DNA from 3 places in the Granulosicoccus antarcticus IMCC3135 genome. Region 3 is predicted to be linked to each of the others. Evidence: predicted binding sites of a transcription regulator. Region 3 holds the regulator's gene; each other region holds the start of a gene.
The links. Region 3 encodes FliA, which starts transcription of late flagellar genes. Its sites were predicted from a motif close to GCTAAAGTTNNNNNNNNNNCNGCCGATA; they were not measured.
Positions count from the first base shown of each region.

Region 1: the regulator FliA is predicted to act here: its motif matches at 1,705-1,732, upstream of IMCC3135_RS30980 (methyl-accepting chemotaxis protein).
Region 2: the regulator FliA is predicted to act here: its motif matches at 2,234-2,261, upstream of IMCC3135_RS05800 (type IV pilus twitching motility protein PilT).

Region 1 is NZ_CP018632.1:7,134,553-7,138,784, reverse strand. Features, by position in the region: gene IMCC3135_RS30980 (methyl-accepting chemotaxis protein) at 1-1,607, opposite strand, end outside; gene IMCC3135_RS30975 (hypothetical protein) at 1,824-2,777, opposite strand; gene IMCC3135_RS30970 (putative bifunctional diguanylate cyclase/phosphodiesterase) at 3,058-4,232, opposite strand, start outside.
Region 2 is NZ_CP018632.1:1,353,557-1,357,788, reverse strand. Features, by position in the region: gene IMCC3135_RS05805 (PilT/PilU family type 4a pilus ATPase) at 1-1,042, opposite strand, end outside; gene IMCC3135_RS05800 (type IV pilus twitching motility protein PilT) at 1,097-2,134, opposite strand; gene IMCC3135_RS05795 (YggS family pyridoxal phosphate-dependent enzyme) at 2,342-3,046, shown strand; gene tal (transaldolase) at 3,160-4,232, shown strand, end outside.
Region 3 is NZ_CP018632.1:6,404,562-6,408,793, forward strand. Features, by position in the region: gene IMCC3135_RS27635 (efflux RND transporter permease subunit) at 1-214, shown strand, start outside; tRNA gene IMCC3135_RS27640 (tRNA-Glu) at 469-544, opposite strand; gene IMCC3135_RS27645 (GGDEF domain-containing protein) at 631-1,560, opposite strand; gene IMCC3135_RS27650 (DUF4339 domain-containing protein) at 1,648-2,088, opposite strand; gene IMCC3135_RS27655 (RNA polymerase sigma factor FliA) at 2,098-2,826, opposite strand; gene IMCC3135_RS27660 (MinD/ParA family ATP-binding protein) at 2,840-3,763, opposite strand; gene IMCC3135_RS27665 (sigma-54 dependent transcriptional regulator) at 4,065-4,232, opposite strand, start outside.

The DNA.
Region 1 (4,232 bases), 730 kb from region 3:
TCTGAGACGATCTCGTTGATACTGCCAATAGCTTCAACCGCCTGGTCAGTATCCTTTCTGATGGCGGCGATACGAGCCTGAATCTCATCTGTCGCCTTGTTGGTCTCCTTGGCCAGTTCCTTGACCTCATTGGCCACGACCGCAAAGCCTTTACCGGCGTCACCTGCACGGGCGGCTTCTATGGTGGCGTTGAGTGCCAGCAGATTAGTCTGCTCAGCGACCGAGGTAATCAATTTTATGACCTTGCCAATATCCTGTGAAGATTCCGACAGGGTCCGCATAGTGCCATCTGTACTTCTGGCAAGTTCGACTGCTTGCGAGGCTACGCTGGATGCCTGCGAGGCATTGTCAGATATGCCTCTTATGCCTGTCTCCATCCGATCGACACTCTGCGATACTTCCAGCAGTACGTCACGAACCGTTTGAGCCCCCTGGAGGACTTGCAGAGTCTGGGTGTTGTTCAGGTTGGCACCCTCATCGATAGACTTGCCTAATTCTTCGAGCTGGAGTGCTGAAAGGTTGACGTTCTGCGCATCCAGCTTGATTCTGCCGAAGTCCTGACCGAACTGTGAGAAGAGGCTTTCCAGTTCCAGGGTCATATGCGCCAGTGCATCATTCAAATGCAGATTCTCACATGGGTTCTTCGCCAGGTAGGACAGGTCTCCGCCTGCCGCCGCGCTGACCCCCATGGATAGACGATCGATTCGCAGCTGTAACAGTTGTTCGCTGGCAGCAGACTCATCTGCTCGCTGCATGGCTTGCTGTTTCTCTCGTTCACGCAGCTCGTTTTCTCCAGCATGACGACGGTCCTCGAATTCCTCCTTGATACGCTGCTCTCGCTGCACTGTATTCTGTTCGTTAGCGTGTAGAAGCTCCAGCTCCGAGATGCGATTACGCTTGAATATTTTCAATGCTCTGGCCAGAAGGCCCAACTCGTCGGTGCGCTCCGAATGCTGGATTGAAATGTCGACTTCATCCTCGCTTAGTCTGATGGCTACATCCAGCAGCGTTTTCAGAGGCTTGATCAGATGCCATCGTATGAAAGCCCACAAAATTGTTGATACGCCAAGTAGTATCAGAACGACCGTAAAGGCAAACAGACGATTTTTCTTGTTGGTTATCGATTCTTGCCGCAGCTGCAACTCCTTGAGTTGTCGTGAATAGTCATTCACGATGCCATCAATCATGGTGACGGTAGTGCGGCTTGTCTCACCAACATTACGCAACAACCGAATCGGGTCGCCACTGCTGCCGGACAAGAGAGCTTGCATGGCAGTCTCATACTTGTCTGTTAGCTGTGCAATCGAATCAAGCGTTCGTTGCAATTCATTGCTCATGGACGGCTCCAGGGAGCGACTTTGCAGATCTTGAGTCTTGACCTGGAGCAATTCTTTGTGCGACTGGAATGCGGCACGAAAGTTTTCAGCGCTGGCGTCATTATCTCTAAGCAGCACCTCTCTACCTTCTCGTGCCAACTGCTCAACGCCTGTCTGAACATCGCGCAGTGATAGTTGGGTCGCCTGAACTTCAGCCAGGATTCCGACAGCCTTGATGTTGGATTTTCTTGCGCCATCGACTTGCATGCCAACCAGCACTAGTACTGCCATTGTGCAAGCCAGCAACACGAGCTGAATTCGTGTGCCTAAACCCCACTTTACCATGCACGTATTCCATCAACCGCCATAACCATTGTTATTGATCGGCCAAGGGGCGACAATGCTGATGCTTTAGCGGTGAATTACAGTTACAGAGTAAAAACTGTGAGGTGCCTTCTTTTCCAGAGATCTGCTGTTACAGGTGGGACTGGTGCCTGCAACGATCCCTTACTCTACGGTTTTGCGCAGAATAACCAGATTGTCCAGAATCAGGTTTGAGGTCCAGATGAAGTCAGCATCCGCCCCTTCAGTATCGAACACATCGCGGAAGTTAGTGAATGCTTTCTTGCTCTCAACACCTACAGCCTTGTTGGAGTAACTCGATGCTGAAGGCCAGCTTCGGTCGTCGAAAGAGGGCATCATCCAATCGAGTGGCAAATCCCAGTATGCAGCAGAGAAGCCGTCCGCGTTGTCGACTCCTCTGTCATCGCAGGGGGTACTCCGTCGGATTTGACGAGATGCGACCAGGCAATCACGATTTTGCAAAGGCGAGGTGTAGAAGGTCTGTGCACGCCAGCGCCTGTTTGTGATCGTGACAGTGTTTTTTGCCAAGTCTTGCAGGTGAGCGACAAAGCCGCCATTGCCGGGCTGGAAGGCCTTGTCACCATCGTTCTCTGAGCCCAGGCCAAGATTCTCTTCCCAGTCGACTGCCATGACAGCGATTGTAAGCGGACGATCAGCCTTGAAGCGAACCACGCTGGAGTTGAGCGGTGTGAACGGAACCGGGTCAACCGCAAGTAACTGACCATTGATATAGAGCTCGAAGTAATTATCTGCAAAGAGATACATCACGAATTCTTCAACACCGCCGGCGTCCAGCACAGGCACGCTCTGAAGGTCGAGTTGCGAGATCGACAATAGTCGAGTGCCACCACATTCGTTGAACAGGTCAGATGCTTTGGGTGCTGATTCAAAGTTTGTCGCAGCCGGAACCGTCCTCATCGTATTCTCGTTGGATCTGATTTCACCGACCGCACTGAGCCGAGAGCCAGGGCCGCAATCTATCAATCCGGGTTTGATCTGACTGGCCAGACCGGTGCTGAATGAGGCTTCCTGGGCGTACAGACTGGAGACGCTGGTACTGGCGCAAAGCACGGCAGCGGCAATGATACGTGCAATCATGGACAGTACTCCTGATAGGGGGTGGACCATTGAGGCGGCAGAATCTGGCGTTCTACTGAACAAGCACGTCCTGAAAGTACAGAAAAGCTGGATGTGCCCTCATAGAAGAGTGCCTTTTGCCGTTAATCGTTCATTTTGGCAATGCCCCTGGATCAGTCGCTGTACTGACGATACAGTTGCTGTCCGCTGGCGTCCATCGAATTCAAGACAGACTCGAATCAACTGGCGTGTATTCAGAGCGTCGGTACTTGTAATGGGGAGCCGAGCGAGGCAGAAGAGCTCAAGCCGCTCTGCGGTGTGAAGACATTGATTCACTATCATTTGCAGCGCTCCCTGTGGGAACGGGATTGAAGCGAAAAATGAATGGCAATCTGCGTTCAAGTTCCAGGGCTGGCAGTGGACGGCACAGAAAGTAGCCCTGAACCTGATCACAGCGTATTGACGTCAGAAAGTCCAGCGATGCGGCATCCTCCACACCTTCGGCAACCATGACAAGTCCCAGGTTTCGTGCCAGCTCAAGTGTCGCGGCGACTATGACCGCATCCTTCTTGCTGGTACAGACATCCTTGATAAATGCACGGTCAAGTTTCAACTCACTGATGGGAAGCCGGTTCAGGTAGGAAAGAGAACTATACCCTGCACCGTAATCATCGACAGAAAACCTGACTCCCAGAGCACGGACTTCAGACAGCACTTCACAAGCTTGCGAGGCGTTCTCCATGACCGCGCCTTCGGTGACCTCCAGTATCAATGCTGATGGCGGCAGACCGGTATCGGCGAGGGTATGCTGTATGAGCTGGACAAGTGTTCCATCGTGGAGGTTGATGGCTGACAGGTTCACAGATATGCTGAGTTCATAGCCCATTTTGCGCCAGCTCTGGCATTGCTGAGTGGCGCCTTTTAAAACCAAGGCAGTTAATTCATCGATCAAGCCGACGCGCTCTGCCAATGGAATGAATACATCTGGTGGTACGAATCCTGCCGAGGGGCTTGTCCATCTGGCAAGGGCTTCCAATCCTGTCATTTTCCCGTCAATTAGCGAGTATTTTGGCTGATAATGGATATCCAGTTTGCCGCTGGCAATGGCTTCTCTGAGTTCTTCCTTCATGACAAGTTGTGACAGGGCGTTCTTGTCAAGTTTGGGGTCGTAGTTGGCGTATGTCAATTTGCCATTTTTCGCTGTATACATGGCAACATCAGCGCAGCGTATCAATTCATAGGTAGTCGTGGCATTCACCGGGTATATAGCGGCGCCTATGCTTACGCCAATAGCCAGCTTGTAGTTATCTACCTTGTACGTCTGGTCAATTGAGTGAGCGATATCCCTGGCGACTCGCTCGACAAACTGTGCGCTTTTGTCATGAAGCACTACTGCGAATTCGTCACCGCCCAGTCTTGCTACAAACCCATCTGCCGGAATTGATTCGGCAATTCTTGCCGCAGCCATACACAGAA
Region 2 (4,232 bases), 2.7 Mb from region 3:
AATCCGCATTACGCATGGCCTCTTCGATAGTGATGGCGTTTTTACCGAGCAGGTCGAACAGCGCCTGATCAAAGGTCTGCATTCCCTGATCCTTACTCTTCTTCATCAGGCCCTTGATCTCGTGAACTTCACCTTTCATGATCATGTCCGACATCAACGGCGTATTGAGTAGCACTTCCACCGCGGCTCGACGCCCTTTACCACTGGGCGTAGGCAACAAGCGCTGTGAAATGAAAGCCTTGACATTCAAAGACAGGTCAAGCAATAACTGCTTGTGCCTGGTTTCTGGGAAAAAGTTGATGATTCTGTCCAGCGCCTGATTGGTATTGTTCGCGTGCAAGGTGGCCAGACACAGATGCCCGGTCTCGGCAAATGCAATGGCGTGCTCCATCGTCTTCTGATCGCGTATTTCTCCGATGAGAATGACATCGGGTGCCTGTCGCAATGTGTTCTTCAGAGCAATTTCAAACGACTCGGTATCCGTGCCGACCTCACGCTGGGTGACAATACAACCCTTGTGGTGATGCACAAATTCCACCGGATCCTCAATGGTGATGATGTGACCGTTGGAATTTTCATTCCGGTAGTCGATCATTGCCGCAAGACTGGTGGACTTGCCCGAACCGGTACCACCCACAAAAATGACCAGACCACGCTTGCTCATGGCTACCTGAGTGAGAATATCGGGCATATGCAGGTCGGCGAAGCTGGGTATCTCGTTAGGAATGATTCGCACAACCAGACCCGCACTGCCCCGCTGCACCAGAGCGTTGACACGAAATCGAGAAATCTTGGGCAGAGCAATGGCGAAATTGCACTCCTTGGTTTTCTTGAAATCCGCACGCTCGGCGTCGGTCATGAGGCATTGCGTCAGCGCCAGAGTATGTTCAGCGGTCAGCTTCTTCTCCATGACAGGAGTTACCTTGCCGTGGATACGCATCGAAGGCGGAGCTCCGGCGATGATGAACAGATCAGACCCGCCTTTCTTGTGCAGACTGACTAACAGCTCATCCATGAATCGCTTGGCGACCTTCAAATCCATACCCTATTCCCCCTTATACAAGCTAGTTGTCGAACTAGAATCCAGACAGGCCGACTACTGCAAGCTGTCGGGGTTTTGAGCTTTTTTACGAGCCTCGGCAAGATCCACCTGCCCGCGCTTTACCAGCTCTTTAAGGTTCTGATCCAGTGTTTGCATACCATGTGACTGGCCGGTCTGGATAGCCGAATACATCTGGGCCACCTTGTCTTCACGAATCAGGTTACGAATCGCCGGCGTACCAATCATGATTTCATGTGCAGCGATTCGTCCGCCGCCGGTCTTTTTCAACAGTGTCTGCGATATGACAGCCTTCAACGATTCGGACAACATCGAGCGCACCATCGGTTTTTCACCAGCCGGGAACACATCCACGATTCGATCCACGGTCTTCGCTGCAGAACTGGTGTGCAGGGTACCGAATACCAGGTGACCGGTTTCAGCCGCCGTCAATGCCAGAGAGATGGTTTCCATATCACGCATTTCTCCAACCAGAATAACGTCAGGATCTTCACGAAGTGCAGAGCGCAGAGCTTCGGAAAAGCCAAAGGTATCTCGATGTACTTCGCGCTGATTAATCAGGCACTTTTTGCTTTGATGAACAAATTCAATCGGATCCTCAATGGTCAGGATATGCCCCAATTCTGAATCATTCTTGTAATCCATCATCGCCGCCAGAGTGGTCGACTTGCCTGAGCCTGTCGGACCGGTAACCAGCACAATACCTCGTGGCAAAGATGATATTTCCTGGAAGATCTTCGGAGCACCCAGTTGTTCCAGTGTCAGCACCTCGGAGGGGATCGTCCGGAATACCGCACCGCAGCCTCGGTTCTGATTGAAAGCGTTGACACGAAAACGCGCGGTATCGGGGATTTCAAACGAGAAATCCGTCTCCATCTTCTCTTCAAAGTCTTTTCGCTGCTTGTCATTCATGATGTCATACACCATGGCCTGCACAGCTGCGTGGTCTAGCGCAGGGACGTTGACTCGCCGCATGTCACCATCCACGCGTATCATTGGCGGCAAGCCGGCTGACAGATGCATATCCGAGGCACCGTTCTTGACACTGAATGTCAGAAGTTGAGCGATATCCATGAAACTTGACCCTTGTTTTTTCGAGGTGCCCGCATTGCACGCACCAGTGAATATTGGACAAGATGACCACTCAGGTCTTACTCGCCTCACTCTCACATGTGTCGGCCAGAGTCAGGGTTTTGTTAGCCAGCAATACCCTTGTCTCAGCTCATGATCGGACACAACTTGCAGAAGAGATCGTATAACGTGAACCAAGACACACCCAGCATGACTGACAACAACAGCGTACTTGCGGTGGCTTCGGCCCTTGAAACCGTACGGCAGGACATTTCAACGCATGCGCAGCACTACGGCCGCACTGCCCAGAGCATCCAGTTGCTGGCCGTGAGCAAGCGCAAACCGGTCAGTGCAATTCGCGAAGCCATCGATGCAGGCCAGCGCGCCTTTGGTGAGAATTATCTGGATGAGGCTGTGGAGAAGATTCTGAGCATCGACGATGCTGAGCTGCAATGGCATTTCATCGGCGCGATTCAATCCAGAAAAACAGCCAGCATTGCCGAGCATTTTCACTGGGCGCATGGTGTTGACAGACTAAAGGTGGCGCAACGGCTGTCCGATCAACGACCTGCAAGCTCTGCCCCTTTGAACATATGCCTGCAAGTCAATATCGATAACGAAACAGGCAAGGCCGGTGCAAGCTTTGCCGATATCCGGCAACTGGCTGCTGATTGTGCTGTTCTGCCAGGTATTGTGCTGCGAGGCCTCATGGCTATTCCGGCACCTCGTACCGAACTGAGCGAGCAACGACAGGCATTCGCCCGTCTTCGCGAATGTCTGAATTCACTGCAATCAGAACACCCGGGCATGGACACTTTGTCGATGGGCATGAGTGGAGATCTTGAAGCTGCCATCGCCGAGGGCGCCACCATTGTCAGAGTCGGTACTGCCATTTTCGGAGCACGTGCTGATTGATGACAGCTTTCGCTATTCATGCCAGCCAAGACCCCACCTGGCAATGATGGGCACAGCATCAGTTTCACAGCCAATCTTGTTAAACTAATCACACTCACCAGGACACCGTAGTTATGAGCAATCCCAACTCTTCAGTAAACCCTCTGGCAGCTGCCAACGAGATCGGTCAGAGCATGTGGCTCGATTACATCCAGAAGAGTCTGATGGATGGCGATCTGCAAGCCATGATTCGCGACGACAAGCTTATGGGCCTGACGTCCAACCCGGCCATCTTCGAACAAGCCATTGCAAAAACCAATGAGTACGACAATGTCATCATCGACATCGTCAAGCAGTCTCCTGATATCACTCAACTTGAATTATTCAACCAGCTGGCCATTCCAGACATTCAGGCTGCTGCAGATGCCTTTGCCGAGGTCTACGAGCAAACAAACGGTGTCGATGGCATGGTTAGCCTTGAGGTCACTCCCGATCTGGCCCATGATGCCGCTGGCACTATTGCTATGGGTGTAGAGCTTCACAAGCGAGTCAACCGCCCCAATCTGATGATCAAGGTACCTGGCACTACCGAAGGTGTGAAGGCATTTGAAGCACTGACAGCCCTCGGAATCAATGTCAACGTCACCCTGCTGTTCAGCATTTCCCGTTACCGCGAAATAGCTCAGGCTTATATCCGTGGCCTGGAGCGACGACTCAATGACGGTCATAAAATCGATCGTATTGCCTCAGTCGCCAGCTTTTTCGTCAGCCGTGTTGATGTAAGCGTAGACAAGGCTCTGGATGCCAATGGCAGTGATGCAGCAAAAGCATTGCTGGGCAAAATCGCCATCGCCAATGCCAAGGTTGCCTACGGGCATTTCGTCAACCTGTTCGGCAGCGAGCAATTCGGCAAACTCAAAGCCGAAGGCGCCCGACCACAACGTTTGCTCTGGGCCAGTACCGGCGTGAAGAACCCCGAGTACTCAGACGTCATGTATGTAGAAGAACTCATTGGCCCTGACACAGTCAACACCTTGCCACCTGCCACCATGGATGCTTTCAAGGATCACGGAGTTGCCGAGTCAAGATTGCTTCGCAATCTGGCCAAGGCACACACCGACATCTCGGCACTGGCTGATCTTGGGATCTCACTCAGCGATATCACTGATGAGCTGGAGCGCGGCGGTATCAGTTCTTTTGTTGAAGC
Region 3 (4,232 bases):
CGACCGTGAGCTTACGTTTGGCGCCCCCTCAACACAATGGTGGACACAACTATCCAGTGCCATTGCCGGAGGCCTGGCTTTCACGACATTGCTGACTTTGTTTCTGACACCTTGCCTGCTGGTACTGGGAGAGCGGGTATCGGAGTCACGGGCACGACGCAAGCAATCCAGACTCATCAAGAAGGCAGCCATCGCGGCACCGGCCAAAGGATGATCTTGTAAGCGGATCGTGAAAGGAAGGCTCGAGCACAGGAGCAGCTCATGGGCCTTCCTCACGCAATGTTCCTGAAGAACAGAATGGTGAAAAAGCCAGAGTCTGGCAAGTACAAGATTGGTTGAGGGTGAGCGTCAGACCTGTAGTAATACAGGTTGATAAACGATAGTGGCTCGAGAGTAATGGTGACGCTTTATCATCGTTGCGCAGATCACTTTGATTACTACGTGATCTGCGTAAATCGCAACGAAAGATGGCGTCCCCTAGGGGACTCGAACCCCTGTTACCGCCGTGAAAGGGCGGTGTCCTAGGCCACTAGACGAAGGGGACGCTGTGTTGCCGGTGTTACCCGACGCCTTCGAAGGACCGTAGTATACGCAAAAAAAAGAGGCTGTGTGCATTTGTTGTGAAAAAAATCAGAATTCTTTTGAATCATCGTTCTCGCAGACAACCTCAGCCGCGATGGCACGTACCTGATTAGGCCCCAGCTCACTCGCTACGCGCAGTGCCTCGCCGGCTCTGGCCAGTACCGAAACAGCATCATCGGCCTCACTCAATTCAGTGACACCCGCATTCGCTGTCAGAACAAACTGCACATTGTCGAAACTGACACAGTGATCCACCACCTGCCGCAAACGCTCTGCCAGTATCAGAGCTCCCTCCAGATCAGTCTGGTTGAGCAGGATGCAGAAGTTATCGTCATCGCTGCGAAAGATCAGATCGCTCTGGCGCAGTCGACCACTCAGAGTGGTGGCAACCGAAAGCCATGCATCCTTGCCAACGGCTTCGCCATGATCCGATGCAATCGAATCCAGATAATCAACTGAGAGCAGGATCACAGACAAGGGCTGCTCAACCCGACGCACCAGCCGGATCTCTCTGGGCAGCATATCGTCCAGCGCCAGCTGATTGCGCAGCCCGGTCGCAGGATCGGTTGTTACCTTCATGATGGCTTTGTGATGCTCAAGAGCATTGTCCAGCGGATACACAAGACTTTCCGCCAAACGTTCAGCGTCGCGTGCGTCACGTGCCGTGAAGGCCCTGGAGCGCATCAGGATGACTTCACCCAATGAGTGCTCACCCAGCTTCAATTCGAAGCGTTGACGGTGCTGACGACTGAATCCGAGCATGATATCCACGCCGCGATCAGCGGCCAGATATTGCAACCCGTCAAATTTTACGAAACTCTGCCCTTCCGTCAGCAGACATTCGAACAAGCGTTCGAGGTCCAGCTTGCGAAATAGCAAGGCGTTGAACTCAAGTTGCTTCAACTGAGTATCCAGGCGCTGTTGGCTCAGGATATCGGATGGGGTTACTGCGGTCTGCTTCGAACTGAGAGCGATCATGAAAACCACGTCAGGATAGAGGATTCAGGGAAGCATAATCCTGCAAGCAGTGGACCAAAAAAGAACTGGACTATTCACAAAAATGAACTACCCCGTTACACCAACGACCGCATTCAGGTAGAGAACCACTCCCAGAGCGGCCAGGGTAATTCCCAATAATGACCACGGCAGCACACTTTGTGACATGGGCGGCGGCGGCGCCTGCCATTCGTCACGCAGTTGTTGCGGCACCGGGTCGGGAAAGGTTCGACGCTCTTGTTTGACAACGGTGTCACTGCGGCGCTCATCTTCGCCTTCGCGCACTTTCAGAAATGTATTCCAGCCATCGTCTGACTGTAGATTCAGGAGTTCTTCGGGAATCAGTTCGGGCACCTGCGTTACCGGCTCCCAGAGTTCGCCGTCGCGGCTGACACGATCGGTATTCCTGACGCGCCCCAGCAGCAAAAAACGTCCGACTTCTGTCGTCGAAAAGGGACCCTGAACGCGGGAGCCTTTCTGCACATACCATTGAGATTCATCAGTGACCATAATAGTGACCTACTTCATTGTCCATTCAGTCATGCGTGCCTTCAGGCGAACCAGAGCCTGACCATGAATCTGACAAACCCTCGATTCACTGACGCCCAGAATATCGCCGATTTCTCGAAGATTCAGATCATCATCGTAGTACAGCGACATGACGAGTGCTTCACGCTCAGGTAAGTTCTTGATCGACATTGCCAGAGCTTCGCGAAAGGATTGATACTCGACCTGGTCGCCTGGACTGGCCTCGGCACTTTGCGGCAAAGCGATCGTCTCGCCGGTATGCTCATCAGGTTGATCGAAGCTGAATATATGAGCAGCCGAACTTTCAGTGAGTATCAGATGATAGGCCGACAGCGCGATGCCCAGTTTATCGGCAACCACTTTCGCCTTGGCCTCACGTCCACTGCCTTGTTCGATGTCACGTAACACCTCGGCAGCTTCGCGCGACTTGCGATGCACCGAGCGAGGCGTCCAGTCCGAACGACGTATTTCGTCAAGCATGGCCCCCCGTACCCGGATCCCGGCATAGGTCTCAAAGCTTGCGCCCTGCGACTTGTCGTAATGTTTGTGTGCCTCCAGCAGGCCGATCATCCCGGCCTGTATCAAGTCTTCGGCCTGAACACTGGGAGGCAGGCGATTCATCAGATGAAACGCTATTCGCTTGACCAGATTGGCGTTGGCGGCAACGACCCCATCCGGATCAACCGTGGTAACTTCGTTGTACATCGCGTGTGCATTCATACGGACTCTTCTCTCACCGTGTACCGTCGGCGACTTCAATAAGTCGCTCTACGAAAAATTCGATATGCCCACAGGGCGTCTGAGGCTGTGGCCAGCGTGCGACTCTGGTTGCAAGCTTGCGAAATGCCAGTGCGGAGGCTGAGCGAGGAAATGCTTCGACAACCGCGCGTTGCTGGCGAACCGCCTGCTTCAAATGTGTATCAAGCGGAATAGACCCGCAATAATCGAGCAGGACATCCAGGTGTTTATCTGTCAGATCACTCAGAGCCGCATAAAGATCCAGGCCATGACGAGAACTTTCAGTTTTGTTAGCCACCACTCGAAAACGTCTGACGTGGCAACGTTCGTGTAACGCCCGTATGGTAGAAAAGGCGTCCTGTAATGCTGGTGGCTCATCAACGACCACTATGATGACTTCCCTGACAGCGCGACAGAAGCTCACAACACTCTCTGAGAGCCCCGTAGCAATATCCACTATCAATGTGTCAGCCTCGGTGGGCAACTCACTGAAAAGCCCGATAAGGCCTGCGTGCTGGACATTCGACAGATGTGACATACCCACAGCACCACTGGCACTGGGTATGACAGAGACACCGACAGGCCCCTGCAGAACCACCTCGTCAAGCTGGCAAGTTCCTGCGAATACGTCGATCAGGGTATGTGTGGGACGCAAGTTCAGAAGACGATCAATGTTGCCCAGCTCAAGGTCGCCATCGACCAGCAGGACTTCATGATCAACCACTCCCAGTGCCGCAGCCAGATTGACTGCCACGTTGGACTTGCCAACACCACCTTTGCCACCGGCAACGGCGATCGTCTGCACCGGCCGACGGTGCTGTGACAGCTGTGGTGGTAGCTGGAAATTCACCGGGCAATAACCCGCAAGGTGGACTGGTAAGAGATCAACGCTAACTTCCTCGACAGTTCGTGTCGACATCAGCCCAGTGGCAGGATGACATAACGACACGGTTTCAAGCTGTCTGGGAGCAAGTCTCGAACCACCAAGAGCCAGCTAACCGTCAGTCTCGGCACTGGCAAGGGGTAAATGATGCGTTTTGGGAAGCATCCCTCAAATTGGATGTGAACCAGCACCTATCCTGTGAGGCCTGATTCTCGGATCGCTACTGCTGGCATGGAGCGTAGATGGCAGCTACATACAGTACTGAACCGGCAACCGAGGTGGTCCCAGAGCTGTTAGCCGGAAACCCGACGCAGCTCTGGTACCGCCTTTGTCAGACTTACGACACCTCTTCGGGGCGTTGAATGCTGTACTTGCGCATTTTCTCGACCAACGTGGTGCGTCGGATCTTCAACCGGTTCGCAGCGTGAGCCACCACCCCGGAACATTCATCCAGCGCCTGTTCGATCAGACTGATTTCGATATCAGTCAGGTGCTGCTTCAGATC